Regions from separate parts of the Nonomuraea sp. NPDC000554 genome, predicted to be linked through region 1. Evidence: riboswitches for the same ligand, from Rfam matches in the RefSeq annotation. Region 1 holds a riboswitch; the other holds the start of a gene.
What was found. Region 1 has a riboswitch for thiamine pyrophosphate ahead of ABT294_RS30660 (purine-cytosine permease family protein). Riboswitches for the same ligand answer to the same signal wherever they lie in the genome.
Positions count from the first base shown of each region.

Region 2: another riboswitch for thiamine pyrophosphate. It lies ahead of tenA (thiaminase II); the one in region 1 lies ahead of ABT294_RS30660 (purine-cytosine permease family protein).

Region 1 covers NZ_JBEPDC010000018.1:103,235-110,253, forward strand. The annotation lists gene ABT294_RS30650 (hypothetical protein) at 218-514, shown strand; gene ABT294_RS30655 (DUF2690 domain-containing protein) at 571-1,041, opposite strand; TPP riboswitch at 1,280-1,392, shown strand; gene ABT294_RS30660 (purine-cytosine permease family protein) at 1,383-2,717, shown strand; gene ABT294_RS30665 (methylated-DNA--[protein]-cysteine S-methyltransferase) at 2,683-3,255, opposite strand; gene ABT294_RS30670 (sensor histidine kinase) at 3,342-5,210, shown strand; gene ABT294_RS30675 (ATP-binding protein) at 5,353-5,784, shown strand; gene ABT294_RS30680 (YidC/Oxa1 family membrane protein insertase) at 5,794-6,435, opposite strand; gene ABT294_RS30685 (DUF6412 domain-containing protein) at 6,486-6,710, opposite strand; gene ABT294_RS30690 (hypothetical protein) at 6,707-6,880, opposite strand; gene ABT294_RS30695 (response regulator transcription factor) at 6,984-7,019, shown strand, end outside.
Region 2 covers NZ_JBEPDC010000014.1:181,028-188,046, reverse strand. The annotation lists gene ABT294_RS26245 (zinc-binding dehydrogenase) at 1-5, shown strand, start outside; gene ABT294_RS26240 (MerR family transcriptional regulator) at 17-376, shown strand; gene tenA (thiaminase II) at 493-1,173, opposite strand; TPP riboswitch at 1,163-1,258, opposite strand; gene ABT294_RS26230 (NmrA family NAD(P)-binding protein) at 1,314-2,147, shown strand; gene ABT294_RS26225 (GbsR/MarR family transcriptional regulator) at 2,306-3,253, opposite strand; gene ABT294_RS26220 (serine hydrolase) at 3,476-5,131, shown strand; gene ABT294_RS26215 (bifunctional metallophosphatase/5'-nucleotidase) at 5,175-7,010, opposite strand.

The sequences.
Region 1 (7,019 bases):
TGCACGCCGCCAGCCCGAGCACGCAAGCGATCACTACCGTTCGGCTACGCGTGATCTTCATGCCGACGGATTGTGGCAGAGCCTCAGCTTTCTGGGCGGCGGGGCAATAGTGCCCACAGGGCCGGGAGCGATCGAGGACCGGGGGAGGGCCCGGCAGCGAACTATGGTGGATGGAGAGAGCGCATCAAGCCGAATCGGAGTTCCGGGGGAGGCTGCGATGAGGGAGCACTTCGTCTGGGTGACGACGCGCCGCATCAAGCCGGGCACGTTGGAGGAGTTCGAAAGGGCGTGGCGCCCGAGCCCGTACCCGCAGGGTCTGCGCCACGCCTACGCGTACTGGTCCGAGGACGAGCAGGAGATCACCGGGGTGTCGTTGTGGGACACCAAGGAAGAGTGCGACTCCTGGCGGACCTCCGAGGCCGAGACGCGTCGACGTGAGGCCATGGCCCCCTACGTCGTCGCGGAGCGGGAAGGCTTCTACCGCGGCCGCGAGCTCGCCGTCCCCGTACGGTAGCCGCGGTGCGGCCGGTCCCACCCGAACCGCCGCGGGCGTGAAAGGCCGGGTAGGGCTTACCGGGCAGTCCCGGGGCACGCCATCGCGGTCTTCCCGTGCCCGGAGTCCTTCACGGTGCGGCCGGTTGACGCCTCGGCCCAGGCGTACACGCATCTCCCGGAGGCCACCGCCAACATCGGCCCCCAGTGCCGTCCGCCCTTGCCCGCCGTATACCTGCGGTAGGACGTCTTCCCCTTCTCCTTGAGATCGGTGGCGAGCAGGATGGCGCCGGTCGCCTCCGGGGAAACCTTGATCACGCCCCAGGCCGCCTTACAGGTGCGCGACCACATGAGCGTGACGTCGCCGACGTCCTCGTTGTTGACGTAGGTGAGCAGGTCCGCTGTCTTGATCACGCGGGAGGAGCGGGCGCAGCCCGTCTTGTACGGGTCCTTGCCGGTGTAGTCGACCGCGGTCGCGCCGGCGGGGGTGCTCGCGAGGAGCGTGGTCGAGGCGGCGAGCAATGCGGTGGCGAGGATTCGGATCGTCACGCGGGCGACTCCTTGGCTGGGGCTGTTGAAGATCATCGGAGCCTAACCGGATCAGGCGTCACATTTCGGAGATCGCGGAAAATGCCGACATCTGGTCCCACTGGCCGACGACGTGCCCAGCACCGTGTCCTTCGGCGAACGTCCAACCGAGCAACCGGGGAGTAGCCGGGGCGGGGTAGTTGAATGCGGGCGAATAGTGCATCATGGGGGCGCGAGCTGGGATGATCCCGGCTTTGCGACCAACCCCCGCGGGAGCTTGGGGCAACCAGGCTGAGAGGGCAGCTACCGCTGCTGCCGACCGCATGAACCTGTCCGGGTAATGCCGGCGTAGGGAGTGTGCGATGACGCATGGCGTCAACGAAGTTCCGCTGACCCTCGACGAGGCTCCCCCGAAGACTCTCGGCGTGCTCGACCAGGGCGCGCTCTGGGCCAACCTCGGGGTCAGCCTCCTCGGCTTCTCCGGCGCGCTGTTCCTGCTCGACCCGCTCCAGGGCACGCCGCTCAGCCTCACCGCGGCGCTCGTGGCGACGGTCGTCGGCAGCCTGATCGGCACGGCCATGGTGGGCCTGGCGGCGGTGCCGGGCACGCAGACGGGCCGGCCCGCGATGGTGCTGCTCCGCGGCCTGTTCGGGACGCGGATCTCCTACGTCCCGACCGTGCTGAACATCGTCCAGATGCTCGGCTGGGGGGCGTTCGAGCTGTGGGTGATCGCCAAGGCCGCCACGGCGATCTTCGGGACCGCCGTGCCCTACCAGGTGTGGGTGATCGCCGCGGGCGTGCTGACCACCGCGCTGACGATCTGGCCGCTCGGCGCGATCAGGCTGCTGCGTAGGTACGTCACGGCCGGCGTGATCGTGGCGCTGGTCTGGTTCGCCGTGGTCTTCCTGAGCAAGGCGCAGCCGCAGACCGGCGGGTCCTGGACGGCCTTCGCCCCTGCCGTCGACTACGTGATCGCGCTGTCGGTCTCGTGGGTGCCGATGGCGGCCGACTTCGCCAGGCACTCCCGCTCCAGCCGCGCCGCGTTCACCGGCGTGGTCGGCGGCTACACCCTGGCCCAGGTGGCCTGCCTCGGCCTCGGTGTCTACGCGGTGGCCATCGCCGGGGCCGGCGCGGTCTTCCAGGACAGCACCGCCGTCTTCGAGCCGTTCATCGCGGCGCCGCTCGGCGCGCTCTTCTTCGGCATCCTGGTGCTACGCGAGACCGACCAGTCCTTCGCCAACGTCTACTCGACCACCATCTCCCTGCAGAACCTCATGCCCAGGGTGGACCGGCGGATCTTCTCCACCGCCATCGGCGTGATCACGGTCGCCATCGCCCTGGTCGTGGACGTGACCTCGTACGGGGCGTTCCTGGGCGTGATCGGCGCCGTCTTCGTGCCGATGTTCGCGGTGCTCGCCGTCGACTACTTCCTGCTCGGCGGCTCGACCTGGTGGAACACCGCCGAGGACGCCCCTGCGCGGTGGTCCATGGTGGCGCCCTGGGCGCTCGGCTTCGTCGCCTACTGGCTGACCACCTCGACCCCCACCGTGAAGGGGTGGGACGCGTTCTGGGTGTCGGCGCGCGAGGCCATCGGCTTCACCAGGCAGCCCTGGATGAACGGGGCGCTCGGCGCGGCGGTGGTGGCCGCGCTCGTGACGCTGCTCATCGGGCTGCTGAGGCGCGCCGCTCGACGTTGAGCAGGTGCTGCTTGGCGGCCACGCCCCCCGCGTAGTCGCCGAGCCCGCCGTCGGCGTGCACGACCCGGTGGCACGGCACGATCACGCAGACGGGGTTGGCGCCGAGCGCGTTGCCGACCGCGCGCAGCGCGCGCGGCCTGCCGATGCGCTCGCCGATCTCCTCCAGGGTCGTGGTCGTGCCGTACGGCACCGCCATCGTCTTCTGCAGGACCGTACGCGCGAAGGGCGTGGCCAGCGCCAGATCGACCGGCGTGGCGAAGGTGCGCAGCCGACCCGAGAAGTACGCGTCGAGCTCCCTGCGCACCGGGTCGAGCCTGCCGGGATCGGGGCCGACGAACGTACCGACATGCCGGATGATCTGCTCGAACACCCGGTCCTCCGGCTCGAAGCTGCACGCCGCGAGGCCCTTGCCCGTCACGGCCAGCACCAGCCTGCCGACGGCGCCGTCGTAGGTGCCGAGCGCGATGTCGGGTGGCGCCTCTCCGCGATAGGTGGAGGAGGTAACCCGCAACAGGGCATCGAGGTCATTGCTCGACATACCCTCACCCTCCTCGGAAAGCCGTGACCGCAGCGTATCGGACGGATCGCCCGTCGGCGGCACGACGCCACAGGCACTATGGAGGTGTGGGGGACTACAGGGCCAGTAGTGACCAGGAAACGGCAAGTGCGGTACTCGCCAGTTCGCCCAACGCGGTGGTCGCGCTCGACAGGGACCAGACCGTCCTCGTCTGGAACCTCGCCGCGGAGCGGCTCTTCGGCTGGACCGCCGAGGAGGTGCTCGGCCGCAGGGTGCCGATCGTCCCGGGCGAGCTGACGGCGGAGCACAACGCGGTGCTCGAACGCGTGCGGACGGGCGGGCAGGTGTCGCTGCGCACCAAGCGGGTCCGGAGCGACGGCACCGTGCTCGACCTGCGGGTCGACATCAGCGCGCTGCGGCAGGGCAGCTCGGTGGCGGGGTACGTGTGCGTCCACCACCTGGCCGAGGCCGACGAGGCCGCCGGGCAGCGCATGGCTCGCCGCGCCCGGCTGGTGCGCAGGCTCACGGACGTGGTGGGCGACATCAACGCCGAGCTGGAGCTGCCGGCGGTTCTCGACCGCATCTCCGCCAGCCTGACCGAGCTGACCGGCGCCGACGCGGGCGGCTTCGTGCTCATCGAGGGCGACCTGCTCCGGCTGGTCAGCACGTACCAGCTGCCCGACTCTCTCAGAGGCACCGTCACGGACCTGCACACGAGCCTGGTCGGCAAGCTCTTACGCACGGGCAAGACCGTCATGCTGGAGTCGCAGGGGCTCGACGAGCTGGTGTGGGCCGAGCTGAGCGGCCTGCACACGATCGCGCTCGGCCTGGCCGCCGTCGGCGGCCGACCCTACGGGGCGCTGTACGCGCTGTTCGCCAGGCGCAAACCGGGCCACGTGGAGCTGGAACTGCTGGAGCTGCTCGCCGGGCATGCGGGCATCGCCGTCGGCAACGCGATGGCCTACCAGGACGCGGTCCGGCAGCGCGCACACGAGCGGGCGATCTTCGACGCCAGCGCCGACGGCATCGCCGTGCTCGACGGAGCCGGGCGGGTGCTGCGCTGGAACCCCGCCGCGGCCGAGATCACCGCCATGTCCGCCGACTCCGTGATCGGCGGGCGCCCGCCCTTCCCCGTGCCGGACCCGGGCGAGAAGCTGACCTTCCAGCTCGACACCGGCCGCTGGCTGGACGTCGTCAGCGCGCGCATCGAGGAGACGGGCGAGCTCGTCGTCGACTTCCGGGACGTGTCCACGGCCAAGGCGCTGGAGGAGGCCAAGGACCTGTTCCTGGCCACCACCAGCCACGAGCTGCGGACCCCGATCACGATCGTGCGCGGGTTCGCGAGCACGCTCGCCTCGCGCTGGGACAAGCTGAGCGACGACGAGCGGCGCTCGGCCGTCCACACGATCGCCGAGCGGTCCAGGTCGCTCGCGCAGCTCATGGACCACCTGCTGCTCGGCGCCCGCGCGGGTGCGGAGGAGCCGGCCGTGCGGGTGGAGACGTTCGACCTGGCGGAGCGGATCAGCGCGGCCACGCTCGGCCTGCCCGTGCTGTCCGACAGGCACCGGGTGGAGGTGCGGGTCCCCGACGGCCTGCCGCTCGTGCGGGGCGACGCGCTGGCGACCGACATCGTCCTCGGGCAGCTCCTGGAGAACGCGTTCAAGTACTCGCCTGAGGGCGGGCTGATCGGCGTCCAGGCGTGGGCGGAGGACGGCACGGTGATCGTGGTGGTCGACGACGAGGGCGTCGGCATCGCCGCGCGCGACCGTGAGCGGATCTTCGATCGGTTCGTCCAGGCCGACAGCGGCGACCGCAGGAGGTTCGGCGGCGTCGGGCTCGGCCTCTACATCGTGCGCAGCCTCGCCAGGGCCCAGGGCGGGGACGTGAGCGCGCATCCGCGCCCCGGAGGGGGCACCAGGATGAGGCTCGTCATGGGCCGTGCTCCCACTATCGGATCCGACACACCGATGCGGTAACGAGGTGGTCACGGATGCGCTGATCTATCGTCCAATGTGTACAAGCTGTGATCGAGATGCGGTTTCTGGGATTGAGTAACGGGGCATTTCGGTCGTACCGGGGTGTGTTCCCACGGGGGGCACTGGGAGCGGGGAGGTGGGTGTGTCAAGCGTGGTGCTGCTGCCGTACGCGCCGTCCAGTGTCGCCGTCGCCCGCCAGCGTCTAAGTACTGACCTGCAGGATTGCGGGGTTTTCGCCTCAGCGATCGACGATGCCGTCCTCGTGGTGAGCGAGCTGCTGAGCAACGCCCTGAGGCACGCGCATCCGCTGCCCTCGGGGATGGTCAGGGTGGCCTGGCTGCGAAGCGAAGATCATGTAGAGGTGGCGGTGAGCGATGGCGGTGCGGCGACCGAGCCGCGCGCGTCCCGCCCCACTCTGTCCTCCCTCGGCGGACGAGGGCTGGGCATCGTCGAGTACGTCGCGGAGAGCTGGGGAGTCCGCCACGAAGGCGACACCACCACGGTGTGGGCGATCCTGCCCGCCCCCAACGGAAAGATGAACGGGCAGGTCCACGCCCTGAGAGAGGCCGGGTAGCCGACGGTCTCAGAGTGGCCGGGCGGCGAGTACGGCCCGCTCCCCGGCCGTCCACGCCGTGGAGACCAGCAGGTAGAGCGCGGCCGCCAGCGGGAGCACCGTCGCGGCCAGCACGGCACCGAACGGAGCCAGCGGCAGCAGCCTCCGCACGAGCTCCGGCTGCTCCTCGGAAACCTTGATCCTGCGGGACGCGAGCCAGGCCACGACCGCGATCAGCGCGATGACCACCGCGAAGACCAAAACCGGCCAGCTGACCAGACCGAAATTAGCGACGACGCCCGCGACCTGCTGGCCGAGCGGAGCGCCGAAGAGCTGGTGCCCGGCCAGCGCCGTGGGATGCGTGGCCACCCGGAAGATCAGCCACATGAACGGCGCCTGCGCCAGCCCGGGAAGGATCCCGGCGAAGGGCGAACTGCCCTCCTTCGCGTAGAGCGCCGACATCTCCTTGGACAGCCGCTCCGGATTGCGTCCGTACCGCTTCTGCAGCTCTCGCAACTTGGGAGCCAGCCGCTCCTTGACGCGGGCGGCACGCGCCTGCCTGACGCCGAGCGGCAGCAGCAGGACCCGGACGGTCAGGGTGAACAGCACGATGCCGAGGGCGGCGTTGCCGCCCGACATGCCGATGACGAACGTGACGAGAGAATCGATCATGAGCCCTTCGATCAGGAGATGGGATCGGGGCTCGTGCGCGGAGCCCCGCTTCAGCCGGAAGCGGGGCGCGGTGACGGGGCTCTCGGACGCGGCCTCCCGGCCGCGTCGGGGTCACGCTGACGCTGGAACGCCGTACGCCTGGCGTAGACCAGCGGAAAACCGGGCCGCGCCGAGCCGCTCACAGGCAGCAAGGTCGCGGCCCACGTGGCCAGCAGCAGGATCGCCACCATGGTGACGCCCACCAGCCACGGGTCGAACAGGAACAGCGTCGTCACTGCGACGAGGACGACTTACCGACCACGGTGACCGCGATGAACACGAGCAGCGCGACCACTCCGATGACCAGTGCGATCTTCAACAGCCCCACGACCATGGGGAGGATGAAGTTGAACAACACGAACAGCGCCAGAAGGGCGCCGATAACGAGCATGACTACTCGACCCATGTGCCCACCGTACGTCCTGCGGACATGATCCGCGAGGCTTACGAACCAATGACGTCGGTGTCGGTTTCGCTTCCCCCGTCAGGGCCCGCCGTACGGTGAGAAGGTGAACACCCGCATCCTGGTGGTCGACGACGATCCG
Region 2 (7,019 bases), on a different contig from region 1:
TGTGACCATGGGGGGCATGCGGATCGCAGAAGCCGCCCGTGCCGCGGGCACTACCCCTCGGGCGCTGCGCTGGTACCAACAGCACGGGCTGCTGGAGCCACGGCGGTCCCCGGCCGGGTACCGCGACTACGACGAGCGCGCCGTGCAGCGTGTGCGCCACATCCGGGAGCTGCTCAACCTCGGCTTCACCCTCACCGACGTGCAGACCTTCGTCGACCTGCTGGACCGGGAGGTGCCCGCCGACTTCACCCAGCCTGGCAGCCCGATCTGCCACTTCGCGCTGGAGAAGGCTCGCGCCCGGCTGGCCGCCCTCGACGAGCGCATCGCTGCCGCCACGAGGATCCGCGACCGACTTGCAGAACGCCTGGCAGAATAGCTGAGGTTGTCAAAGTGAGGTCCGAAGGCGTACAGCCGCCGCGGTGACCGCGCAGGCCGCGGATCGGCGGGATCTTGTCCCGCAGCGGCAGGAGTTGGCTGACGTCGTCTCGACAGTTATCCGAGCCAGCGGGCCGTGGGCCAGGTTTCGAGCCGCCACGCGCTGTCCCAGAACATCCACTCGTACTCGGTGGCCCGGCAGAACGCCTCCGCCATCGCCTCGCGTGTCGCGGGGTCGGCGGAGGCGGCCAGCCGGTCGACGATCGCTCTGGCCTGCTGCACCGAGGCGGCGAAGTCCGCGTCGGAGTAGGTGGCGATCCACGCCTGGTACGGATGGTCGCGCCGACCCGCCGTGCGTTCCAGCAGCGCCGCGCCGACGTCCTGGTACACCCAGAAGCACGGCAGCACCGCGGCGGCGAGCACGGGCAGGGGCGCGGCGAGCGCCGTGGCCTGGAGGAACGACGCGTAGGCCAGGCAGGTCGGCGAGGTGGCGACGCCCGCCACCTCGTCGGCCTGCAGCCCGAACTTCTCGAGGTAGCCGGTGTGCAGGGCGCGCTCGACGGCGAGCGCCGTGTGCGCGCTGCCGGCGAAGAACGCAGCGTCGGCGGGGTCGGTGGCGCGCACCGAGGCCGTCGCGAGCACCTTGGCGTACGCCACCAGGTAGCGGCCGTCCTGCACGATGTAGAACGCGAAACGGTCCCTGTCGAGGGTGCCGTCGCCGAGGGCGGCGTTGAACGGATGGCTGTGGATCGCGTCGAGCAGTTTGGCCGTGCGCGCCCAGATCTCCTCGCAGAACATGCGACGTCCCTTCGCTAGTACGAACTAGATCAGGTTCTACGGGTGTGATCTCAGCCCGGTTCTCCGGGCACCCCGCGTCGCGACCGACAGTAGCAGACCGCGGTTGACCTCAAGTCGGCTTGAGGTTCTATGGTCGCAGGATGAGCAAGATCCTGGTGACCGGTGCGACCGGAAGCGTCGGCAGACACGTCGTCTCCTCGCTGGCCGAGGCGGGGCTCGAGGTGCGCGCGCTGGTGCGCGACCCCGGCAGGGCCGCGCTTCCCGAAGGGGTGGAGGTGGCGCGTGGCGACCTGTCGTCCCCGTCGACGCTGGAGCCCGCGCTGCGCGACGTGGAGAGCGTCTACCTGATGTGGCCGCGGCTTCCCGTGCAACCGGGCGTGGTGGACGCGATTGCCCGGCACGCCCGACGCGTCGTGTACCTGTCGACCGACGTCCCCGACCTCGAGGACGGTGAGCAGCCCACGATCTTCCACCAGGAGATCGAGCGGCAGATCCGAAAGTCCGGATTGAGATGGACGTTCCTGCGGCCCATCGACTTCGCCACCAACACGCTCGGCTGGGCCGACCAGGTCAGGCAGGGGGTCGTGCGGTGGCCGTACGGGCAGGCGTCCAGGTCGCTGATCCACGAGCGCGACATCGCGGCCGTCGCCGTCCACGTCCTCACCTCCGCCGGGCACGACAGGGCCGGATACGTGCTCACAGGCCCCGAGTCCCTCACCCATGCCGAGCAGGTGCGGATCATCGGCGAGGCGATCGGGCGCGAGGTGCGATGGGAGGACCTGCCGCCGGAGACCGCGCGCGAGCAACTGACGGCGGCCTGGGGGGACGCCGAGTTCGTGGCGGCCAGGCTGAAGGCGTGGGCGGGGTTCGTGGACTCGCCCGAGCGGGTGACCGACACCGTGGAACGGCTGCTCGGCCGCCCGGCGCGGACGTTCCGCTCGTGGGCGGAAGAGCACGCGGACGACTTCCGCTGACGCGGATCCGCCGTGATACCGACCAGGGAGTGGATGGTGGTCCTTCCGCGCTGAATCGTGGAGGACCGTGAAGCAAGTCCGCCCTCGCACCGAACGAGGCGCGGCCGCCGCGCGGGTGTGGCCGGAGGGATCGCGGTTGCGACGTCTGTCCGGCCTCGTCATTTTCGACTCCCTCGGGTCGAGCACGGACTGACGATCAGTGCGTCGCGTTGCGCGGAGCTCAGGCGGTCAGACCTCGGGGTGACGGCGTACGCGCCGCGCCCGACCTGCTCCACGGTGAGCGGGTCGGAGAGGATCGGACGACGGCCGATCGCGTCCAGGGCGTCGGCCGCCCGCTGGATGGGCCAGCCCAGTGCCGTGGCGAGTTCGTCCATGGTGAGTGGCCGAGCGGCGTACACCAGCGCGGCCAGCACTGTCAGCGCGTCGTGCATGACGGCGTCGGTCAGGCCGCTGTCGTTCATCTGCTCGCTGATCCAGGTGAAGAACCGAGCCATCTGGCCCAGCCGGGTGCCGGCGGGCGTGCCGACGCCGAAGATGTCGATCCCGTGCCGCGCGGCCTCCGCGACCTCGGCGTGTGCCCCGGTGTCGGCTTTGAACGCCCGGAGCCAGACGTCGTCGTCGATGACGTACCGCTCGCGGCGGCCGGAACCCTGTGTGCGCCTGACCAGCTCGATCCCCTCGAGGTAGCCGATGGCCTTGGACACCGACGCCGGGCTGACCTGCAGCTGGCGTACGAGCTCGGCGGACGTCAGGCCCCCGGAGTCGGAGGTGAGCAGGCAGACGAACACGCGAGCGGGCATCCGGGAAAGGCCGGTTCCGACCAGCAGCGTCGCGAACTGCTCCACGAAACCGCGCACGGACTCGGCCGGCCGCCCGTCGACCGGTGGCTCCGTGGCCTGAACTGGTCTGCGGCGGGCGCGCTGCCCGGCGGCCTGCTGGGCGCGGTCGGCCAGGTAGCCGCCGGGCGCGCTGTTGCGTGCCACTTCGCGGCTGATCGTGGACGTGGGCCTGCCCAGCCGCCTGGCGATCTCGGCGTATCCCAGCCCTTCGGCCAGCCAGATCGCGATCTGCCGGCGATGCTCGTGGGTCAGCCTGCCTCCGGGCATCGGCTCGCCCTCCTGTCGGTTCGGGGTTCACGGGTGCGTTCACCAACAGTACATTGCAACGGCTGGTTGGCGTGGATTGCATTTATCAACAATGCTGTTGCAACGATTGACGAGAAAGCCCAGGATTTCAGTGGCTCCGTTAGGGCTTTTCGTTGACGAGGCTTGAAATGCAACGTAGCCTTTTCCCGCTTGGAAAGGAACGGGCGAGACGAGGAACCCCTTATGGCAAGAGCATTGGATGTGACCCGGATGCGGGCTCGCGTCTCCGAACTGCTCGCGGAATACCGGATCCCGAGCGCCGCGATCGGCGTCCTCCGCGACGGAGAGATCACCGACTTCGCCGTCGGCGTCAAGAACATCTCCACGCGGGAGCCCGCGAGGACCGACACCATCTACCAGTGCGGCTCCGTGTCCAAGACATGGACCGCCCTCGCCTTCATGCAGCTCGTCGACGAGGGGAAAGTCGCCCTGGACGAGCCGGTGCGGACCTACCTTCCTGATTTCCGGGTCGCCGACCCCGACGTCAGCGCCAAGGTCACACCCCGCCATCTCCTCAACCACACCAACGGCATCGAGGAGAGCTACGGAGATCCAGGCGAGGACGACGACGTGTACAAGCGCATGGTGGAGAACATCGCCGGCGCATGCCAGGTCCACCCCTTGGGCCACACTCACGGCTACAGCGCGGCCCTGGGCTACGCGATCCTCGCCCGCATCATGGAGGTGACCGACGGCAAGCGGTGGGACGACATCATGAAGGACCGCCTGTTCGACCCCTTGGGACTGACCTCGACGAGCAGCCGGCGTGAGCACGCGGACCAGAACCGGGCCGCGACCGGATACCTGATCCGATCCCTCGAAGAGGGGCCCATCCTCTCACCGCTGGGTCACCTGCCGCGCTCCTTCGGCCCCGGAGGCAACGTCAACACGACAGCCCGGGAACTGCTCACGATGGCGTACGTCTTCCTCAACGAAGGAAAGGCGCCGAACGGGACCAGAATCGTCTCACCCGGCATCATCCGCGAGATGACGGAGTCGCGGGTCCCCATACCTGACCCGTACATGTTCGGGCCGGAATGGGCGCTCGGCCTCATCGTGTGCGATTGGCACGGCCAAACCGTCTACGCCCACGACGGCAGTGCGGTCAGCCAGAGCGCCCGCCTGCGGATCCTGCCGGAATCGAACATCGCCGTCTCGATGCTGGCGAACGCCGGGCCGCGCGACAGCTTCTACCGGAAGGTGTTCAACGAAATCCTGGCCGACCTCGGCGTGGTCACGATCCCCGACCTGCCGGAGCCCGACCCGACCCTGGCTCTCGACCTGTCCAGGTACGAAGGCTCCTACGAGCGCCCCGGCACCCGCTACGAAGTGGCGGCCGACCGCGGAAAACTCCACCTCACATTCACCCTGAACCCCATGGAGGCGCAACTCCTCAACAAACCAGAACAGCTCGACTACGAGCTGTACCCGATCAGCGAGACCCACTTCTTGATGCCTTCTGACGATCCGCTCGAGGACCCTCAGACCGTCGCGATCTACGACTTCAAGAATGGTGCCGCACAGTATCTTCACATCAATTGCCGAGTAAATCCGAGAGTAAATGAGGAGAGTGCCACGGTGCACGTCATGACTGTTTCCACGATTTCCGACAACGACGGTTTCTGGGATTCCCTGAAGAAGGCGTACGGCCAGCTTCCCAAGGGTGCCAAGTGGACGCTGGCGGTGGCGAGCACCGACGGGACCAAGGCAGTGAACGTCATCGTCCATGACTCGATCGACGGCGTCAGGAGCTTCTTCGAGGATCACGCCGGCCCCTTCGCCACGACGGAATACTTCGAGGCCGACGCGTCCAACGCGGTCGGCCTCCCGACGACGTAGCCGCTCCATGCACCGCCGTCCGCCCAAGCGGCGATGGCGGCGGTCAGGTGATGACAGTGACCCGGTCCTGGCGCGATGGGCTGATCTCCTTGTGCTCGCGCAGGTAGGCGATGAACTCCTCGTGATCGCGCCCGTTCCGGTACGGGTCGGTGAAGGACGCGAGCGCGCTGTAGCCGTCAGCCCCGATGAGGGAGTAGGCCAGCCCGGCGACGCGGTAGGACCCGGTCAAGTCGAGGGGGCGGCCGTCGATGAGGAACGTGGTGGGATCGACGTGCTGGCCGAGCGGCTTGGTCGCGTCGAAGGTGGCGCGCACGTTGGCGGAGAACGCGAGCGGCCCGTACACGACCCTCCCGTCGGTGCGCTGCTGCCACTGCTGTTCGAACGCCTGCCGGAGCTGCTCGCCGGTGAGCGTGACGGTGAGGATCGGGTTCTCGTAACCGAGCTGCGAGTACGCCTCCCCATACAGGATCAGGCCATCCTGGTCGGCAGGGTTGGCGCCCTTGGCGTACAGCAGCTTTCCCGCCACCGCGTTGGAGCCGCTGATCGGCTTGGCCGCCACCATGCCGAAGTCGGCACGGCCCTGGCGGTTCCGGTTCGCCGACCAGAGCATCAGGTCCGCGCCGAGGTCGCCCATGGTGGACTCGCCGCTCGCGTTCAGTGTGGGCGTGAAGTCACCGGTGAGCCGGCCCGCCGTGGTGGCGTACCGTTGGTTGCCCAGGTCGGTCCAGTAGTCGACGATCCGCTGCATCTCCGGGTCCGGGGGCACATCGAGAGTGACCGGGTGGTTGGTCGCCTTCGTCAGGTCACGCACCACTTTGCCGGTGGCCGGGTCCAGCTTCAGGTTGATCTCGTTGATGATCTGTCCGGCGTGGCCCGCCTCCACGAAGGGCCGGAGATTGCCCTCTGGGTCGGGCAGCATCGCGTTGAACCACCAGTGCCAGTGGCCGGTGATGATCGCGCAGATGTCCGGGTCGGCCTTGGCCGCCAGTTCGAGGGCCGGACCGCCGGCCGCCATCTTGGAGCCGTTGATCGGCGCGTGCCAGTTGTCCACCTGCTGCGCGCCGTCGTGCACGCACACGACCAGGGCGTTGACTCCCCTTTCCTTGAGCATCCGCGCGTACCGGTTCGCCGTCTCGATCGGCTCCAGCCCATCGAGGTCGGGATTGTAGGAGCTGGAACCTGTCGGGGTGTGGGCAAGTGTGAGGTGAATGAAGCCGATGGGGTAGCGGCGCCCGTCCGGATCTGTCACGTACTCGATGTTGTAGGGCTGCAGCACGGGCTGCCCCGTCTTCCGCCACACCATGTTGGCGGAGTAGAACGGAAAGCGAAGCCCCTTGAACCGTCGCCCTGTCGAGTCACGGAAACCGGAGTCCCGACCGGGCACGCCGATCGGGACACCCCTGACCATGTGCCGCTGGAAATAGTCGATGCCGTAGTCCAGCTCGTGGTTGCCCAGCGTGGAAAACTGCAGGCCGAGCTGGTTCAACACCTCGACCGGGCCCTCGTCCGAGAGCATCTTGTTGTCCAGGGGTTCGCTGCCGCAGTAGTTGTCCCCGATGGAGAAGAAGAACGAGTTCTGCGCGGCTCGCAACCGTCGCAGGTGCGTCGCCAGATAGGCGGCGCCGCCGACGTGCACCGTGAGGTTTCCGTCGGCGTCCGGCAGGTAGCCGTCCGCGGACGAGGTGGGGGTGCGCAGGTTGCCGTGGAAGTCGGTGATGTTCAGCAGCTGGACGTCGATGAGATCGCCCGTCACCTGACCAGCGGCCCGCTCCGACGCGTAGGCCGGCGTGCCCAGGGCGAACGCCGAGGCCGCTGCGCCGGCTCCGATCAGCAGCGAACGTCGGGAGATGGGTGAGCCGAACTGGCAGCAACCGTTCACAGATTCCTC